3 regions of the Pseudomonas germanica genome follow, and region 3 is predicted to be linked to each of the others. Evidence: predicted binding sites of a transcription regulator. Region 3 holds the regulator's gene; each other region holds the start of a gene.

What was found. Region 3 encodes sigma-54, which starts transcription at its own class of promoters, with help from an activator protein. Its sites were predicted from a motif close to ANTGGCATNNANNTTGCTNT; they were not measured.
Region 1: the regulator sigma-54 is predicted to act here: its motif matches at 4,472-4,491, upstream of glnA (type I glutamate--ammonia ligase).
Region 2: the regulator sigma-54 is predicted to act here: its motif matches at 2,697-2,716, upstream of J0G10_RS26385 (pilin).

Annotation. Positions count from the first base shown of each region.
Region 1 is NZ_CP071586.1:626,561-633,005, forward strand. Features, by position in the region: gene ntrC (nitrogen regulation protein NR(I)) at 1-240, opposite strand, end outside; gene glnL (nitrogen regulation protein NR(II)) at 237-1,322, opposite strand; gene J0G10_RS02780 (DUF4124 domain-containing protein) at 1,554-2,177, opposite strand; gene J0G10_RS02785 (DUF4124 domain-containing protein) at 2,174-2,686, opposite strand; gene glnA (type I glutamate--ammonia ligase) at 2,971-4,377, opposite strand; gene thiI (tRNA uracil 4-sulfurtransferase ThiI) at 4,706-6,160, shown strand; gene typA (translational GTPase TypA) at 6,300-6,445, shown strand, end outside.
Region 2 is NZ_CP071586.1:5,959,501-5,965,945, reverse strand. Features, by position in the region: gene J0G10_RS26395 (type II secretion system F family protein) at 1-833, opposite strand, end outside; gene pilB (type IV-A pilus assembly ATPase PilB) at 836-2,536, opposite strand; gene J0G10_RS26385 (pilin) at 2,763-3,194, shown strand; gene J0G10_RS26380 (BON domain-containing protein) at 3,489-3,845, shown strand; gene J0G10_RS26375 (DUF2845 domain-containing protein) at 4,133-4,429, opposite strand; gene J0G10_RS26370 (DUF748 domain-containing protein) at 4,429-6,445, opposite strand, start outside.
Region 3 is NZ_CP071586.1:1,282,773-1,289,217, forward strand. Features, by position in the region: gene J0G10_RS05495 (ZIP family metal transporter) at 1-704, shown strand, start outside; gene J0G10_RS05500 (HPr family phosphocarrier protein) at 784-1,059, opposite strand; gene rapZ (RNase adapter RapZ) at 1,075-1,932, opposite strand; gene ptsN (PTS IIA-like nitrogen regulatory protein PtsN) at 1,935-2,399, opposite strand; gene hpf (ribosome hibernation-promoting factor, HPF/YfiA family) at 2,411-2,719, opposite strand; gene J0G10_RS05520 (RNA polymerase factor sigma-54) at 2,793-4,286, opposite strand; gene lptB (LPS export ABC transporter ATP-binding protein) at 4,474-5,199, opposite strand; gene lptA (lipopolysaccharide transport periplasmic protein LptA) at 5,199-5,744, opposite strand; gene lptC (LPS export ABC transporter periplasmic protein LptC) at 5,731-6,303, opposite strand; gene J0G10_RS05540 (KdsC family phosphatase) at 6,312-6,445, opposite strand, start outside.

The DNA of each region.
Region 1 (6,445 bases), 660 kb from region 3:
GATGACCGGCAAGCGTGGATGCTGCTCGCGAATCCGCGCCAGAAGATCCAGACCACTGGCACCCGGCATGCGAATGTCGGAAATGATCACGTCCGGCTGCTGACGGGCCAGGCGACTCATTACGCCATCGGCGCTGTCGAAGCTTTGGGTCGTCATGCCTTCCTGCTGCAAGGCCTTTTCCAGAACCCAACGGATAGAACGGTCGTCATCGACGATCCATACGGTTTCACTACGGCTCATGTCGATGTGGCTCCTTGTTCCAGTGGCAGAAAGATCGAGAACGTGGTGTGGCCTGGATGGCTGTCACACTCGATCAGACCCTGGTGCTGGCTGATGATGTTCTGGGTAATGGCCAGACCGAGTCCGGTACCGTCCGGACGTCCGCTGACCATGGGAAAGAAAATGGTTTCCTGAAGTTCCGCCGGGATCCCCGGCCCGTTGTCGATGATTTCGATCTTGGTCACCAGGCGATGGCGGACGTGGCCGATGGTGAACTGGCGCATGGTCCGGGTACGCAGGCTTATGCGGCCAAGGCGCAATTCGTTCTGGCTGCTGATCGCTTGCATCGCGTTGCGTACGATGTTCAACACCGCCTGAATCATTTGTTCGCGGTCGATCAGCACGTCGGGGATGCTTGGGTCGTAATCACGCACCAAGGTGATGCAGCCCTGGCTTTCCGCTTCGACCAGTTGGCAGACGCGCTCCAGCACTTCATGAACGTTGCACATCGCCAGCGACGGCAGTTTGTTCGAGCCGAGCATGCGGTCGACCAGATTGCGCAGGCGGTCGGCTTCTTCAATGATCACGTTGGTGTAATCGCGCAGACTTTCTTCCGGCAGTTCGCGGGCCAGCAATTGCGCGGCGCCGCGGATGCCACCGAGCGGATTCTTGATCTCGTGAGCGAGGCCGCGTACCAACATCTTGCTGGTTTCCTGCTTGGACAGCTGCGCCTCCTCCTTGGTGATCCGCAGCAAGCGGTCACGCGGATGGACCTCCAGCAGGAGCATGGTCGCGCCATTGCTGAGGATTGGCGTCACCGCGTAATCCACGGTCAACGTCTGGCCAGTGAGGGCGGTAAGCATCGCCTCGCGCTTGGTGAACGGATGCGCCTGCTCCACTGCCTGGCGCAGGGAATTGAGCGCCTCGGTGGATTCGGTGAACAGCTCGCTGATGAACTGTCCATGGCTGCGCTGCCCGCTGATGGCGAGGAGCATCTCCGCCGCCGGGTTCATGTACTCAAGGCGCAATTCGGCGTCGAGCAGGATGGTGGCGGTGGTCAGGTTGTCGAGCAGCAAACGGTGGATTGCGTCGCTAATAGTCATCAGAGCCTCTTTTGGGGGCGGAGCGTGCGCAAGTAACAAGCGTCGGTATCGGGAAAATGCAAAAACCAAACCAAGGCTCCGAAAAGAAGCGTTCAACCCATGAAACAGGCGTTTGACGCTCTTTTGCGTGGCAGTCGGCCAGCGCTCGCGGGTACTTTCGAACCAAAATGGGTTGAGATATGGGTACGGTGCAGTCTTGTGCACCAATATAGTGCGCAAAGCTGAATGGCGTTAGAAGAAACGCAGAAAGGGGTTTTTCGGCTCGGGCGGTTTGTCTTTCAAGGGGCATTCCGGACGGATGCCGTAACCGTCGGTGGTGCACGGCTTGACCTGGCGTTTCTGTGCGAGGGATATGCGTAGCATGTGGAAGGGCTGGTTGGCAGTGCGTTCCACCGTGCGCCCTTCGGCATCGAGGATTTCCACCGAAAGATTGTGGCTGCCACGATCGATGTTGTTTAGCGGGAAGACCGGGCTCAGCCCCGGTTCGCCGGTGGCTTGGCCATCCAGCAGCAGTCGATAACGATGACCTTTTTGCAGGCCCGGTTCGCTGGTGACGCTGACGATGATTTCGCCGGCGCTGCTGCGAATCGTTGCATCGGGTTCAGGTACTAGAATGCGCAGCATGTCGTAGTGGAAGGGCGGTTGCTCTGGGGTTTTTTTTGCAGTCGTGATCGGCACGGCGACGGTGGGGTTTGCGGACATGCGATTGCTGGTCGCGATCGGTACGCGCTTGGCATTGCCACGCGGCTGGTCGGTGTAGACGCGATTACCTTGGGCATCGATATAAGTGAACACCTCAGCCGATGCTTGTAGCGTGAGCAGCGCCAGCACCGCGATCAGCCACGCACGAATCATGGCTTGTGCACCCGCTGTACGCTGAGAGGGACTGGCGCGCTCTGCTGGATGACCGTCTGCCCGTCAATCACCTGCACCGCTAGACGATGTTCGCCGCGATCAACGTTCACCAATTGTAGGATCGGCACGTTGCTCGGCTGGCCGTAAGGCTCATCGTCCAATACCAGCCTTAACTGATGCGGCGGTTGCAGACGCGGCTTGATCAGCACTTGGACGGTGAACGTGCCGTTATTGGCGCGCAGGGCCTCTTCGGTGGGTAGACCAGCGAGTTCAAGAATGTCGTAGGCCTTGCGCGCAGGCTCACGGGTTTCGGTGCTGGATGCAGGCGGTGTACTCGGTGTTTGCGGCTCGACCCTGTTAAGCGGCGGCAACTCCACCGGCTGCGCCCGCACACCATCGGGCGAGTGATCGCTGTAGACCGTGTTGCCGTTGGCATCGGTGTACTTGTAGATCTGCGCGGCGGCGGGCAGGGCGATCAGCAGCAGAATGTAGAGAAAGGTGCGACCCATGAAATCGACCGGGATTGAAAGCGATGGGGTGCAGCATAGGCCAGACGCGGCGGTTGGCCCAACCCGGCAAACATCCAGAGATCATTCAGACACCACAAATCCCTTGTGGGAGCGAGCCTGCTCGCGAATGCGGTGCGTCATTGACAGTGATGGTGACGGATACGACGCTTTCGCGAGCAGGCTCGCTCCCAAGGATCTGCGTGACGCCATAAATCGCGGGCAATAAAAAAGGCCTCCCGAAGGAGGCCTCTTTCACTCACGCCACGTAACGCAGCGCTACCGGATCAGCAGCTGTAGTACAGCTCATATTCCAGTGGGTGTACGAAGGTGCGAACCTTGATTTCTTCTTCCGATTTCAGCGCGATGTAAGCGTCGATGAAGTCGTCGGAGAACACGCCGCCCTTGGTCAGGAACGCGCGGCCCTTGTCCAGCTCTTCCAGGGCTTCTTTCAGGCTGCCGCAAACTTGTGGAATCTCTTTCGCCTCTTCAGGCGGCAGGTCGTACAGGTTTTTGTCAGCTGCGTCGCCTGGGTGGATCTTGTTCTGGATACCGTCCAGACCGGCCATCAGCAGAGCTGCGAAGGCCAGGTACGGGTTGGCAGCCGGATCCGGGAAGCGTGCTTCGATACGGCGGGCTTTCGGGCTCGACACGTAAGGAATACGGATCGAAGCGGAACGGTTGCGAGCCGAGTAGGCCAGCATTACCGGAGCTTCGAAGCCTGGTACCAGACGCTTGTAGGAGTTGGTCGCCGGGTTGGTGAAGCCGTTCAGGGCCTTACCGTGTTTGATGATGCCGCCGATGAAGTACAGAGCGGTATCGGACAGACCGGCATAGCCTTCACCGGCGAAGGTGTTCTTGCCGTCTTTCCAGATCGACATGTGTACGTGCATGCCCGAACCGTTGTCGCCGTACAGTGGCTTCGGCATGAAGGTCGCGGTGCGGCCGTATGCATCAGCAACGTTGTGGACAACGTACTTCAGGGTTTGGGTTTCGTCGGCTTTCTTCACCAGGGTGTTGAACTTAACGCCGATTTCGTTCTGGCCGGCAGTCGCCACTTCGTGGTGGTGAACTTCAACGGTCAGGCCCATTTCTTCCAGTGCGTTGCACATGGAGGTACGGATTTCGTGGTCGTGGTCGAACGGTGGAACCGGGAAGTAGCCGCCTTTGACCCCTGGACGGTGACCCTTGTTGCCGCCTTCGATGTCCTGGTCGGACATCCACGAACCTTGCTCGGAGTAGATCTTGAACATCGAGCCGGAGATGTCCGACTTGAATTTCACCGAGTCAAAGATGAAGAATTCTGGCTCTGGACCAGCGAACACGGTGTCACCGATACCGGTGGCTTTCAGGTGTTCTTCGGCACGCTTGGCGATCGCACGTGGGTCGCGGTCGTAGCCTTGCATGCTCGAAGGTTCGATGATGTCGCACACCAGGATCAGGGTGGCGTCTTCGGTGAACGGGTCGAGAACGGCAGTTTCGTCAACCGGCATCAGGATCATGTCGGAGGCTTCGATGCCTTTCCAGCCAGCGATGGAGGAACCGTCGAACATCTTGCCGACTTCGAAGAAGTCTTCATCCAGCGCATCGCGAGCCGGCATGGTCACGTGGTGCTGAGTGCCTTTGGTGTCCGTGAAGCGCAGATCAATCCACTTGACGTCATGATCTTTGATGAGTTGAACCGTCTTCGACATATGTCCTCCGGGTGGCTTCGGGCTTGGTAGTGGATGCCCTTGAATTTGGGTGATGCCGGCGCGAATACTCTGCCAAGGCAACCTGCCTCACAAGGGAGCAAATTGCATGCCAGTGCCCCAGCATGGGTTTTTTGCCCCAAATTCACGCTTATAAAGGTGCAAAGCACCTGATTGCGGAAAATCTCGCCCTCTAATGTAGCGTCTTAAGTCAGAAATGACCTGTTTTGGTGCGTGCAAAACCTTCTGCACATTAACTGGTTAAACCTTGAGCAATTTCCGCTATAATCCGCGCCCCCCTTTTTCGGCTGGCCGTTCGCGCGCTGTTTTCATGAAACTAATCGTAAAAGTCTTCCCCGAGATCACCATCAAAAGCCGACCTGTCCGGACGAAGTTCATCCGCCAGTTGGCCAAGAACATCCGCACCGTGCTCCGTGACCTGGACCCGGCCGTGGTGGTGAACGGTGTGTGGGACAATCTCGAGTTGGAAACCCGCGTTACCGACCCCAAAGCCTTGAAAGAGATGGGTGAGCGCCTGACCTGCATGCCGGGCATCGCGCACTTTCTGCAGATCGACGAGTACCCGCTGGGCGACTTCGACGACATCACCGAGAAGTGCAAACAGCACTATGGCGATGCACTGGCCGGGAAGATTTTTTCGGTGCGCTGCAAGCGCGCGGGCAAGCACACCTTCAGCTCGATGGACGTCGAAAAATACGTCGGCAGCAAGCTGCGCCGTGAGTGTGGTGCTGCCGGTATTGACCTGAAAGCGCCGGAAATCGAAGTCCGCATCGAAGTTCGCGACAAACGGTTATTTGTTATCCACAGCCAGCACAACGGCATCGGCGGTTACCCGCTCGGTGCGTTGGAGCAGACGCTGGTATTGATGTCCGGCGGCTTTGACTCAACCGTTGCGGCGTACCAGATCATTCGTCGCGGCCTGATGACGCACTTCTGCTTCTTCAATCTGGGCGGTCGTGCCCATGAATTGGGCGTGATGGAAGTCGCGCATTTCATCTGGAAGAAGTACGGCAGCTCGCAACGCGTGCTATTTGTCAGTGTTCCGTTCGAAGAAGTGTTGGGCGAAATTCTCGGCAAAGTCGATAACAGTCATATGGGCGTCGTATTGAAGCGTATGATGTTGCGCGCGGCTTCCAACATCGCCGATCGCCTGCACATCGAAGCGCTGGTTACCGGCGAGGCGATCTCCCAGGTGTCGAGCCAGACCCTGCCGAATCTGTCGGTGATCGACTGCGTGACCGACAAACTGGTCCTGCGTCCGCTGATCGTGGCGCACAAACAGGACATCATCGACACGGCCAACGAGATTGGCACCGCCGATTTCGCCCGGCACATGCCGGAGTACTGTGGGGTCATTTCGGTCAATCCGAAGACGGCCGCCAAACGCGGTCGCGTTGAGCACGAAGAGAAAGAATTCGACATGGCGGTGCTCGAGCGTGCGCTCGAAAACGCCAAACTGGTGCCGATCGATCGGGTGATCGACGAATTGGGCCAGGACGTACAGATTGAAGAAGTCAGCGAAGCACTGGCCGGTCAGATCGTGATCGACATCCGTCACCCGGATGCCGCCGAGGATGAGCCGCTGGAACTCGCTGGCGTAGAAGTACAGACGATGCCGTTCTACGCAGTGAACGCTCGTTTCAAGGAGCTGGATCCGACTCGCCAGTACCTGCTGTATTGCGACAAAGGCGTGATGAGTCGCCTGCATGCTCACCATTTGCTCAGTGAGGGGCATGCCAATGTGCGCGTTTATCGACCGAGCTAAGTGCCCGGGGCTGTTTGCCTGTGGCCTGCGTCACCGGCCCCCCGACACCGCCGTCAAGCTGTAACGGCCATGCCGGACACTACTGCTAATCGCTGCCAAGACTTGTCAGCAAACCGAATCCTCTGATCGAGATACACAAGTGATCGAAAATCTACGCAACATCGCCATCATTGCCCACGTTGACCATGGTAAAACCACCCTGGTAGACAAACTCCTGCGTCAATCCGGCACCCTGGAGCGCAACGAGCTCAACGACGAGCGCGTGATGGACTCCAACGACCAGGA
Region 2 (6,445 bases), 2.0 Mb from region 3:
GTTCGAGCGAATCGCGCCACGGCGGACTTGTACATCAGCGTGCCCACCAGTGGCAGTTTCAGCAGCCAAGTGTCTTTGCGATCGCGCAGTGCCTGGGAGGTTTTCAGCGCGTGGCGGGTGCCGAAAATGGCCGCGACCAGCGCAGCGAGAATGGCCCACCACCATTGCTGCATGAATTCCGACAGGCTGATCACCATCAGGGTGAACGCCGGCAGTTCGGCGCCGAAACCGGAAAACACTGACTGAAATTGTGGCACTACTTTGACCAGCAGAATCCCGGTGACAACAGCCGCGACCAGCACCACGGCGGTGGGATAGGTCATGGCTTTCTTGATCTTGGCTTTGAGGCTTTCGCTTTTTTCCTTATAGGTCGCGACGCGTTCGAGCAAGGTGTCGAGGGCGCCGGACTGTTCGCCGGCATCGACCAGGTTGCAATACAACTCGTCGAAATACTGCGGTTTCTTGCGCAGGGCTGCGGCGAAGCTGTTACCGGCCGCGACCTCCTGTTTCACGTCGTCCACCAGTTTGCGCATGGCCGGGTTATCAAAGCCTTCGCCAATAATGTCGAACGACTGCAACAGCGGTACGCCGGCTTTCATCATGGTCGCCATCTGCCGGGTGAACAGGGCAATGTCCCGGGCCTTGATGCGTTTGCCAAAGCTCAACAATGACGCGGATTTCTTGCGCACCTTGCCGGGATTGATCCCCTGTTTACGCAATTGTGCCTTGATCAGCGCCGGGTTCTGTCCGCTCAATTCACCGGTGACTTTGCTGCCTTTTCTGTCCGTGCCTTCCCAGGCATAAATACTGATTTTTGCTGCCTTGACCGCCATGTTCAGTCCTTGGTGACCCGGTTGATTTCTTCAAGACTGGTGATGCCTTGCATGGCCTTGTGCAGTCCGGAGGTGCGCAGGTCGTCGAAGCCGTCGCGGCGCATCTGCAGGTCGATTTCCAGCGAATTGCCTTCGGCCATGATCAAGCGTTGCAGCTCCGGTGTGTTTTTCACCACTTCATAAATCCCCACGCGTCCTTTGTAACCGCCGTTGCAGTGATCGCAACCGACCGGCTCGTAGATCGTGAAATGGCCGATGCGTTCCTCGGGGAAGCCTTCCTTGAGTAAGGTTTCGCGCGGGATCTCGATGGCTTTTTTGCAGTGGCTGCACAGTTTGCGCGCCAGGCGCTGGGCGATGATCAGGCTGACCGAGGTAGCGATGTTGAAACCGGGAATACCCATGTTGTGCAGGCGCGTCAGGGTTTCCGCAGCGCTGTTGGTGTGCAGGGTCGAGAGCACCAGGTGACCGGTCTGCGCAGCCTTGATCGCAATCTCGGCAGTTTCCAGATCACGAATCTCGCCGACCATGATCACGTCCGGGTCCTGACGCAGAAACGAGCGCAGTGCCTGGGCAAAGTCGAGCCCTTGCTTGGGATTGACGTTGACCTGGTTGATGCCTTCCATGTTGATTTCCACCGGGTCTTCGGCGGTGGAGATATTGATGTCGACGGTGTTGAGGATGTTCAGGCCGGTATACAGCGAAACGGTTTTACCCGAACCGGTCGGCCCGGTGACCAGAATCATGCCCTGTGGCTGCTTGAGTGCGGCCATGTACAGGTCTTTCTGCTCTGGCTCATAGCCGAGCGCGTCGATACCGATCTGCGCGCTGGACGGGTCGAGAATCCGGATCACCACTTTTTCGCCCCACAGGGTCGGCAGCGTGTTGACCCGGAAATCGATCGACTTGCTTTTCGACAGGCGCATCTTGATCCGCCCGTCCTGAGGTTTGCGCCGTTCCGAAATATCCAGGCTGGCCATGACTTTCAGGCGTGCGGCGATGCGCCCGGCCAATTGAATCGGCGGTTTGGCAACCTCGCGCAGGATGCCGTCGGTGCGCACCCGCACCCGGTAGTTTTTTTCGTAAGGCTCGAAGTGCAAGTCGGAAGAGCCACTCTTGATCGCATCCAGCAACATCTTGTGCACGAAGCGCACCACCGGCGCATCGTCGGCGTCGAGCCCGCCGATGGCGTCCTGCTTGCTGTCGTCGACGGATTCGACATCGACCCCGTCGAGATCGACATCGGCCATGTCCTCCAGACCGCTGGTGTGGGTGTCGAAGAATTTCTCGATGGCATCGGTAAGTTTGTCGTCCTCGACCAGAATGGCTTCGGTGCTCAGCCCGGTACTGAACTGGATGTCGTTGATTGCTTGATGATTGCTCGGGTCGGAAATGCCCACGAACAGCTTGTTGCCGCGACGCCACAAGGGCATGGCGTGATGCTGACGCACGAGTTTTTCGCTGACCAGGCCTTTGGGCTGGGTTTCCTTGTCCAGGCAGTTGAGATCAAGCAAGGCCATGCCGAAATGCTCGGAGGCGATCTCGGCGACCTGTGAGCTCTTGACCAGTTTGTTCTGCACCAGATAGCTGACCAGCGACAGACGATTGCGTTGGGCCTGTTGCCAAGCTTGCTGGGCGCTTTTTTCCGTGAGCAGTTCGGCCTGGACCAATTGCTTGGCCAGACCGCTCAGAGCGATGTCATTCATGGGGATTCCGCACGCTTGCCGTTCATGACTTATAGCCTAGTCAAGTGACAGCGCCAAACACGGCGGGTGCAGGTGACAAAAAGTGTCAGATAGTGCGGTTGCAGGTTGTAGGAATTGGCGTTGCAAGCGCTTCGCGCCCCAATGGGCGGGTCTTGAAGGCATTGGCATGGCCTATGCTGCGTCACTTTCAGATCATGAGATTTCGACTCATGCATGGAGCGTGTCTATGAAAAAACAACAAGGGTTTACGCTGATCGAACTGCTGATCGTGGTGGCAATCATCGGGATTCTGGCGACCATCGCCTTGCCGCAGTATTCCAAGTATCAGGCGCGGTCGAAGGTGACGGCGGGGCTGGCGGAAATCAGTGCGATGAAAGTGCCGTTTGAGGATGTGATCAATCAGGGCACCGATCCTACCAATACAAACGTGGCTGGCAGTGCAACTGTTTTAACCTCCAACTGCTCAGTGTCTGCAACAGGTACCGCATCTTCGGGTGCAGGTTCGATCGTCTGCACGATTAAAAATGCGCCAGGTCCGGTGCTGGATAAAACCATCACGCTTACTCGTTCCTCCGGAACCGGTGCGGGCGTATGGACTTGCGGTACGACCGTTGCACCGGACTATTCGCCAAAAGGATGTACTGCCAGCGGTACCTGAGTTGTTGATGGACTGCCAAATGCCCCGCAATGCGGGGCATTTTTCTTGGTTCACACTTCTAAAAAGCTTCAATAATTTCAGCGTCTTAGGAACTTTCCCAAAAACCGCAACTTGCATGCGAACATTGGCCAGTTCATGCAAATTGCATGATTTCGGAAATTGGTGATATCTGTAAGTTATTGATTATTAAGAATATTGTTCGTTCGAAAAAGTTGGCACAGCGTTCGCAACTACCTTGGTAACCCTGCTGACAAGACAACCAGCAGACTTTCCAGAAAAACAGGAGTTACTCGTATGAAGAAGTTCGCTATCACTGCCGCTGCTGCTACCGCGCTGACCCTGACCATGGCTTCCGGTGCATTCGCACAATCCACTCAGGCTACCCAGGCTCCAATGACTCTGGCTGCCGGTGAAGTCACCCAGGCGAAAGAAGCTACTTCCGACACTTGGATCACTACCAAAGTCAAAGCTGACCTGGTAACCGAAAAAGGCATTCCAGGTACTGACATCAAAGTAGAAACCAACAAAGGCGTTGTATCGCTTTCGTCGACTACTGCTGTAACTGAATCGCAGAAAGACGTTGCTGTTGCGATCGCTAAGAAAATCAAAGGCGTTAAAGCGGTCTCCGCTGACGGCCTGAAAGCCGAGTAAGGCATGACTTCTCGCCTGGACCGGGAGAAGGCGCGACAGACGGGCCGAGCAATACGTCTGCCGCAACTTTAGAGTTCATGCGAACGGTCACACGGAGGTGACCATTACGGGCCCCGGCACTTGTGTCGGGGCCTGTTCTATTTCAGGGACGAAAGAATCAAATGGCACCACAAAACAACTGTAGGAGTGAGCCTGCTCGCGATAGCGGTGTATCAGCCGATTAATGTGTTGACTGACACACCGCTATCGCGAGCAGGCTCACTCCTACAGGGGGGATCGGTTTCGGGTCAGTTACCGCGTTTGCTGTTGATCTGCCGCAGGCGATTGCCTTCGAAGCGCAGGTATTGGTACATACCGTTGCTCGGGCCGTAGGTCCACTCCTCGACCTGAAACTCCTCGCGGCGGTTGGCGCTGCGCTTGTAACCCAAGACATCACGGCTGACCGGCTCACCACACTTTTGCAGGACTTCGCTGGGCCGGTCGCCAAGGCTGATCAATTGACTGCCGCAGCGCAGCGTATCGGACGCCGAGGCGTGACTGGCCGCGAAGGTCATTGCGATCAAGGCCAGCCACTGCAGTTTCATCACTCGGCATCCAGATGCATTTGCGTGACCACGCGGCCATCGCTTTCGGCCTCGCCCAGGTTGGCGTCGATGAAGTACACGCGGTCGTCTGCCAGTTGGCCTTTATCGACCAGATAATCCTTGATGCTGCTGGCACGGTCCTGACCCAACTGACGCAGCAGCACATCGCTGCCACTCCAGAACTGGATCACGCCTTCACGCATCTTCGCCGTGCGTTCTTCCTTGCCCAGATCCTTCCATTCGGCTGGCGGCTGGGTTTTCAGACGGGTGCGGTAAATGCCTTCGAGCAGTGGACCTTTTTCGCTGTCTGGCACTTGCAGCAACGAAGCTTGGGCCGGGACTTTATCGCCGCGACGTTGGAGCATCTTGTAGTAGTTGTACTGGTATTCACGTTCCAGACGTTGCTCGGCGAGTAACGGGCCGTCACTGCTTTTGGCGGCAGTGCCTTCGATCTCCAGACGCAGTGCCGGACGCTCCTTCAGCGCTTGAGACAGTTTGATCAGCGCCGCTTCGGCATCCTTGCTCAACTCGCTGGAACCCGGAGCAAACGACACGGTGCCAAGGTCTTGCGAACTGCCACCACTGATCAGCCCGCCAATCATTTTGAAGGGGGCGGCAGCGGCTTTGACGATGAGATTGCGCAGGGTCTGCCAGACAATCGGCATCACGCTGAATTGCGGGTTGTTCAAGTCGCCGGTCACCGGCAACTCGATGGAGATCTTGCCGTCGACGTCCTTGAGCAAGGCAATCGCCAGTTTCAGTGGCAGGCTCACAGCATCCGGGCTGTCGACTTTCTCACCGAGCTGCAATTGCTCGACCACCACTTTGTTTTCGGCTTTTAGCTGGCCCTTGGTAATCAGGTAATGCAGGTCGAGGTTGAGCCGGCCCTTGCGGATGCGGTAACCGGCGAATTTGCCGGAGTAGGGCGTCAACGTGGTCAGCTCGACGCGTTTGAAACTGGTGGCGATGTCGAGGCTGGCCATCGGGTCGAACGGATTGACCGCGCCCTTGATGGTCACTGGAGCATAGCGATCGACCTTGCCTTTGATGTCGACGCTGGCCGGTTTCGCCTGACGGCTGTCGATGGTGCCGATCTGGCCGTTGAGCTGCTGCACGGCGGTGGCGAAGTTCGGCGTCAGGCTGAAGTCGGCGAAGTTGGCAGAGCCGTCGTTGATCGCGATGCCACCGATGTGAATGCCCAACGGTTTCTCGTTGCTGGCCTGTTTCGCTGCGGTGCTTTTCGCGCCACTGTCGGCCGGTTGCGGGATCAGCAGGTCGTCGATGTTGGTGGTGCGATCGTCGTTGATCATGAACCGCACATAAGGCTGGAACAGGTTGACCTTGTCAATCGACAGGCTGTCGCCGTGCTGATAGTTCAAGCCTTCGACCACCACCTGCTGCCACTTGAGGAAATCGCGGGTTTTCAGGGTGTCGAGGGTGTGCAGTTGATCGATCTGCGCGCGCCCGGTGACGCTTAGGGCCAGCGGCTCGGTGCTCTTGAGATTGACCTTGAGATCACTGCCGAGCATGCCGCTGCGCAGTTCCAGGCGAATGAATGGGTTGATGTAGGACTGCGCGACGCGCAGGTCGATGTCCTGGGTTTTTACATTGAGCTGGGCGTTGACCGGGGCGAGATTGACCGTGCCGTCAGCCGTGATCTTGCCTTGTTTGCCCACGCCGCTATCGAGCTTGAGCTTGAAGGGCGAGCCGTTGAGGCTGTCGAAATCCTGCAGATCGACATTCAGCGGGGTGATGTCCAGTGCTACTGCCGGTTTGGCCGAGCGGTCGGCCAGATGCACGGTGTAATTGCGCAATTGCACGTCTTTGAGCAGCACCTGCCACGGTTTGCTCGGCGCCGGTGGGGTTTTCGGCGAGTCGGCAGCTGCCGGTGTGTTCGCCGGTTCGGCAGCCGCTTTGGCAGCCGGTTTCGATGGCTGGCTGGCAAACAGTTTCTGCCAGTCGAGTTGGCCGTCGGCTTCGAGCGCCGCCCAGGTTTCCAGTTTGTTGCTGCGGATC
Region 3 (6,445 bases):
CAGTGCTGGTGATTCGGCGGATGCCGCAGACACTCAGTGATACGTTGCTGGGTTTTGGTGCCGGGGTGATGCTCGCGGCGACGGCGTTTTCGCTGATCGTGCCGGGCATTGCTGCCGCCGAAAACCTCGGACTGACACCGTGGGGCGCCAGCGGCCTGATCTGCTTAGGCATCATGCTGGGGGCGTTCGGGCTGTATCTGGTCGATCGCAAGGTTTCCGGCGCGTCCCCGGAAATGCTCGTCGGCACCGTCGAGCATCCGGTGATTCCGCCACGGATCTGGCTGTTCGTGTTCGCCATCATTGCCCATAACATCCCTGAAGGCATGGCCGTTGGCGTTTCTGCTGGCGGCGGCATGCCGGATGCGGACAGCCTGGCCATGGGTATCGCTTTGCAGGATGTCCCGGAAGGTCTGGTGATTGCGCTGGTGTTGGCCGGGGCGGGGATGTCGCGGGTCAGGGCGTTTCTGATCGGCGCGGCGTCAGGTCTGGTCGAACCGGTGTTTGCGCTGTTGTGTGCCTGGCTGGTCAGTCTGGCGCAGGTGTTGTTGCCGTTAGGTCTGGCATTGGCTGCGGGGGCGATGTTGCTGGTGGTGACGCACGAAGTGATTCCCGAGTCGCGACGCAATGGTCATGACAAACTGGCCAGTCTTGGTCTGTTGATCGGGTTTTGTCTGATGATGGTGATGGATACGGCGTTGGGTTGAAGATCAAAAGATCGCAGCCTGCGGCAGCTCCTACGAGGGGATTGGTGCGACATGGGCTGCGACTTTTTGATTTTGGCTGTCAGCCGCCTTCGTCGAAGTAGTTGTTGATCAACGCCACCAGCGCATCCAGCGCTTCCTGTTCCTGATGCCCTTCGGTACTCAGATAGATCTTGGTGCCCTTGCCAGCCGCCAGCATCATCATCGCCATGATGCTTTTGCCATCAACCGTGGTCTCTGGTGTACGACCCACTCTGATCGTGCAATCCGGATACTGCCCGGCCACTCCAACAAACTTGGCCGATGCGCGGGCATGCAGGCCCAGCTTGTTGATGATTTCGATTTCCAGAGCAGGCATCGCGGTGTGAATCCTTTAAGTGAGGTCGCGGTGGCGAACCTGGACGTTCTTCAGGGTTTTCTGCAGGGCCTGACCCAGACGTTCGGTCAGGTAGACGGAGCGGTGATGCCCGCCGGTGCAGCCAATGGCAATGGTGACGTAAGCGCGGTTGCTCGCGGCGAAGCGCGGCAGCCACTTGTGCAGGTAGGTGAAGATGTCCTGAAACATTTCTTCGACCTCCGGCTGTGCCGCCAGGTATTCAGCCACCGGCGCATCGAGACCCGATTGCGCGCGCAGTTCCGGCTTCCAGTACGGATTGGGCAGGCAGCGCACATCGAACACCAGATCCGCATCCACCGGCATGCCGCGCTTGAAGCCGAAGGACTCGACCAGAAATGCGGTCCCCGGCTCCGGTTGGTTCAGCAGACGCAGCTTGATGGAGTCGCGCAACTGGTACAGGTTCAGATTGGTGGTGTTGATCTTCAGGTCGGCGAGGTCGGCAATCGGGCCGAGCAGGGCGGTTTCATCCTGGATCGCCTCGGCCAGTGAGCGGTTGGCGTTGCTCAGCGGGTGACGACGGCGGGTTTCGGAGAAACGCTTGAGCAGGGTTTCTTCGTCGGCGTCCAGATACAGGACGTCGCATTGGATGTGTTTGGCCCGGACATCTTCAAGCAGTTCGGGAAAGCGTGTCAGGTGGCTCGGCAGGTTGCGCGCATCGATGGACACGGCTACCAGCGGCTGCGCCAGTTCCGTGTGAATCAGCGCGCGTTCGGCCAGTTCCGGCAGCAAACCTGCGGGCAGGTTGTCGATGCAGTAATAGCCGTTGTCCTCAAGGACATCCAGAGCCGTACTTTTACCCGAGCCGGAACGGCCGCTGACGATGATCAAGCGCATGATTAGTGCCCGTTCTGCTCGTCCAGGACAACCTGATACAAGGCTTCATTGCTTGGAGCGCTGCGCAGTTTTTCACGCACTTCCTTGCGATCGAGCATGCTTGCGATCTGGCGCAGCAGCTCCAGGTGCGCATCGGTGGCAGCCTCCGGGACCAGCAAAACAAACAGCAGGTCAACCGGTGCGCCGTCAATGGCGTCGAAATCAATCGGAGCATCAAGGTGCATCAGCGCACTGATCGGTGCAGTGCAACCCTTGAGGCGGCAATGGGGAATGGCGATGCCGTTACCAAAACCGGTGGAACCGAGTTTTTCACGGGCAATCAACGCCTCGAAGACATCTTGCATCTCCAGATCCGCCACTTCGCGGGCGATCAGGTTGGCAATTTGTTCGAGGGCTTTCTTTTTACTGCCGCCCGGCACGTTCACGAGGGAACGGCCGGGGGTCAGGATACTTTCAAGTCGGATCATGGGGTGGGGGGTTATCGACCGGTAGCGCCCTGGAGCAGGCTCTGGGTCTTTTCCTTATGCTTTTTGAGTTGTTTATCCAGCTTGTCGGTCAAGGCGTCGATCGCCGCGTACATATCGGTATGTTCCGCGTTGGCGACCACTTCGCTGCCGGGTATATGCAAGGTGGCTTCGATTTTCTGCTTCAGCTTTTCGACGCACATCGTGACTTGCACGTTGGTGATCTTGTCGAAATGGCGCTCCAGTCGTTGGAGTTTTTCCTCGATGTAGGAACGCAGAGGTTGGGTCACTTCCAGTTGGTGTCCACTGATGTTGACTTGCATACAGCTTCTCCTTCGTTGCCAGTGCATAAAGCGGCAGGCCGGATAGCCTGCCACTGGAACGCTGTAACGTGGCTTACATCAACCGCTTGCGTTCGCTCGAAGGCGCGATCCCGAGGGATTCGCGGTACTTGGCGACGGTGCGGCGAGCCACCTGAATGCCTTGTGCCTCCAGTAAACCAGCGATCTTGCTGTCACTCAACGGCTTTTTCTGATTTTCCGCGGCAACCAGTTTTTTGATGATCGCGCGGATCGCCGTGGACGAGCATTCGCCGCCTTCGGAGGTGCTGACGTGGCTGGAGAAAAAATATTTCAGTTCATAAATACCGCGCGGGGTATGCATGAATTTCTGTGTGGTCACCCGGGAAATGGTCGATTCGTGCATGCCGACCGCTTCAGCGATGTCGTGCAGAACCAACGGCTTCATGGCTTCGTCGCCGTACTCCAGAAAACCGCGTTGATGCTCGACGATCTGGGTCGCTACTTTCATCAGGGTTTCGTTGCGGCTCTGCAGGCTCTTGATGAACCAGCGGGCTTCCTGCAACTGATTGCGCATGAAGGTGTTGTCGGCGCTGGTGTCGGCGCGACGGACGAAACCGGCGTACTGGGCGTTGACGCGCAGGCGCGGTACCGATTCCTGATTCAGCTCGACCAGCCAGCGCTCGTTGTCCTTGCGCACGATGACGTCAGGGACAACGTATTCGGCTTCAGTGGATTCGATTTGCGAGCCAGGGCGCGGATTGAGGCTTTGCACCAGTTCGATGACCTGGCGCAGCTCGTCTTCCTTGAGCTTCATGCGCCGCATCAACTGGCTGTAGTCGCGACTGCCGAGCAGGTCGATGTAATCGCTGACCAGACGTTTCGCTTCCGCCAGCCACGGCGTCTTGGCGGGTAGCTGACGCAATTGCAGCAGCAGGCATTCGCCAAGGTTGCGCGCGCCGATACCGGCCGGTTCGAATTGCTGGATGCGGTGCAGGACGGCTTCGATTTCATCGAGTTCGATGTCGAGTTCCGGATCGAACGCCTCGAGGATTTCCTCGAGGGTTTCGTCCAGGTAGCCCTGATTGTTGATGCAATCGATCAGGGTCACGGCGATCAGGCGATCGGTGTCGGACATCGGTGCCAGGTTCAGTTGCCACAGCAGGTGGCTTTGCAGGCTCTCGCCGGCGGACGTGCGGGTGGTGAAGTCCCATTCGTCGTCATCGCTGCTGGGCAGGCTGCTGGCGCTGGTCTGGTAGACGTCTTCCCAGGCGGTGTCGACCGGAAGTTCGTTGGGGATACGCTCGCTCCAGTCACCTTCCTCCAGGTTGTCCACCGTGGGCGCGGTTTCCTGATACGAGGGTTCCTGGATCTCGGTGTTGGGCTTCTGTTCGGCGTTGTCGGCCATGGGATCGGAATTGTCGAAGTCGTCGCCTTCTTCCTGGCGTTCGAGCATCGGATTGGATTCCAGAGCCTCCTGGATTTCCTGTTGCAGATCCAGGGTCGACAATTGGAGCAGGCGGATGGCCTGTTGCAGCTGCGGTGTCATCGTCAGCTGCTGGCCCATTCTCAAGACTAGCGATGGTTTCATGGCAGGGGCTTAACACCTTATTCGCCGGCGCTATGCGCCATCCACTACAGGGCGCCGGGGCGCCAAACTTAAGCAAATTATATGCCTGAAACTGAAGTGTTTGCCTAGAGCGCTGTAACAATTAAAGCGTATTAATTCCTGCTTGAATCGATACAGCGCCCGGGCGGCGCACCGGGCACTGTTACGCTTACAAGCGGAACTCGTGGCCCAGATACACTTCCTTGACCAGATCGTTGGCCAGGATGGTTTCTGCATCGCCTTCGGCGATCAGTTGACCATCGTTGACGATGTAAGCGGTTTCGCAGATGTCCAGCGTCTCACGGACGTTGTGGTCGGTGATCAATACACCGATGCCCTTGGCCTTGAGGTGGTGGATGATCTGCTTGATGTCGCCGACCGAGATCGGATCGACACCGGCGAACGGTTCGTCGAGCAGGATGAATTTCGGTGCCGTTGCCAATGCACGAGCGATTTCCACCCGGCGACGTTCACCACCGGACAGGCTCATGCCAAGGTTGTCGCGGATGTGGCTAATGTGGAATTCCTGCAGCAGGCTTTCCAGCTCCTTGCGACGGCCGGCCTTGTCGAGCTCCTGACGGGTCTCGAGGATGGCCATGATGTTGTCGGCCACCGACAGTTTGCGGAAGATCGACGCCTCTTGCGGCAGATAGCCAATACCGGCCTTGGCGCGACCGTGCATCGGCTGGTGGCTGACGTCCAGATCGTCGATCAGCACGCGACCCTGATCGGCCTGTACCAGGCCGACGATCATGTAGAAACACGTGGTCTTGCCGGCGCCGTTCGGGCCGAGCAGGCCGACGATCTGGCCGCTGTCGATCGACAGGCTGACGTCACGCACGACCTGGCGGCTTTTATAGGCCTTGGCCAGGTGCTGAGCTTTCAGAGTTGCCATTACTGGGTTTTCTCGTCGGTTTTCTTCTTCGGCTGGATCACCATGTCGATGCGCGGACGCGCCTCGGTGACCTTGCTGCCGGTAGCACGACCAGCGCTGGCCAGTTTCTTCACGGTGTCGTAGACGATTTTCTCGCCCTGAGTGACGTTGCCGTCTTTGTCGACGACCTTGGCCTTATCGATCAGCACGACGCGGTTTTGCTGGGCGTGGTATTGAATCGTCACGCCGTAGCCTTGAACCGGTTTGGTGTCGCCCTGGGTTTGCAGCTGCTCGAAATAAGCCAGGTTGCCCACGGAGGTCACTACGTCGATATCTCCATTCGGGGCGCGAGTCATGGTGACGGTGTTGCCTTTAACGATCATCGAACCTTGGGTGATGATCACATCACCTTTATAGGTGGCGATGCCGTTCTTGTCGTCCAGTTGGGCGTCGTCGGCCTGAATGCGGATAGGTTGCTGCTGATCGTTCGGCAGAGCCCAGGCGCTCACGCTTCCCAGTGCTGCGCCCAGACTGAGCAAAATAGGGAGGGTTTTAACGAGCCTCATACTGTCCTCTTACGTTCGATAGCAGGTGTATCCTGCTTTCCTTCAGGTACGCTTTCATTCCAACGCCAGTCGATACACCGCCAGCGCCGTCGATTCTAACGGGTTGCTCGGTCTGCGCATATTCCTGCTGCGGGAACACGGTCATGCGAGTGGAAGTGATCAGGATGTCACGCTTCTTTTCATCGGTGCGCGCAACGCGTACCGAATCGATCAGTTCGACTTCGGTGCCGCCTGAGTTCACTTCACCGCGCTCACTGGTCACGTGCCACGGGAATTCTGTTCCGCGATACATGTTCAGGTCGGGTTTGGTCACGAGCGTGACGTCGGTTGCCTTAACGTGCTCGGCTTTTTCGGACGTCATTTCATACTGCACCTTGCCATCCGGCAGGTATTGCAGGGTATGCGTGTTGGTTGCATACCAGTCGATAGGCGTTTCAACCGAGGTGACCGGTGGTTTGTCGAGAAAGCGTTCCGGGCTGATATTCCAATAGCCGACCGCTGCGAAAATCGCAGCGATGCAGCCAAACAGCAGGAAGTTACGAAATTTTTTGCTGAACATGGTTTGGCTCACAGGTACGCGGCGTTGGCCGCATCGAGGCGGCCCTGGGCGCGCAGGATCAATTCGCAGAATTCGCGGGCGGCGCCTTCGCCACCACGGGCCCGGGTTACGCCATGGGCGTGTTCGCGGACGAAATCGGCGG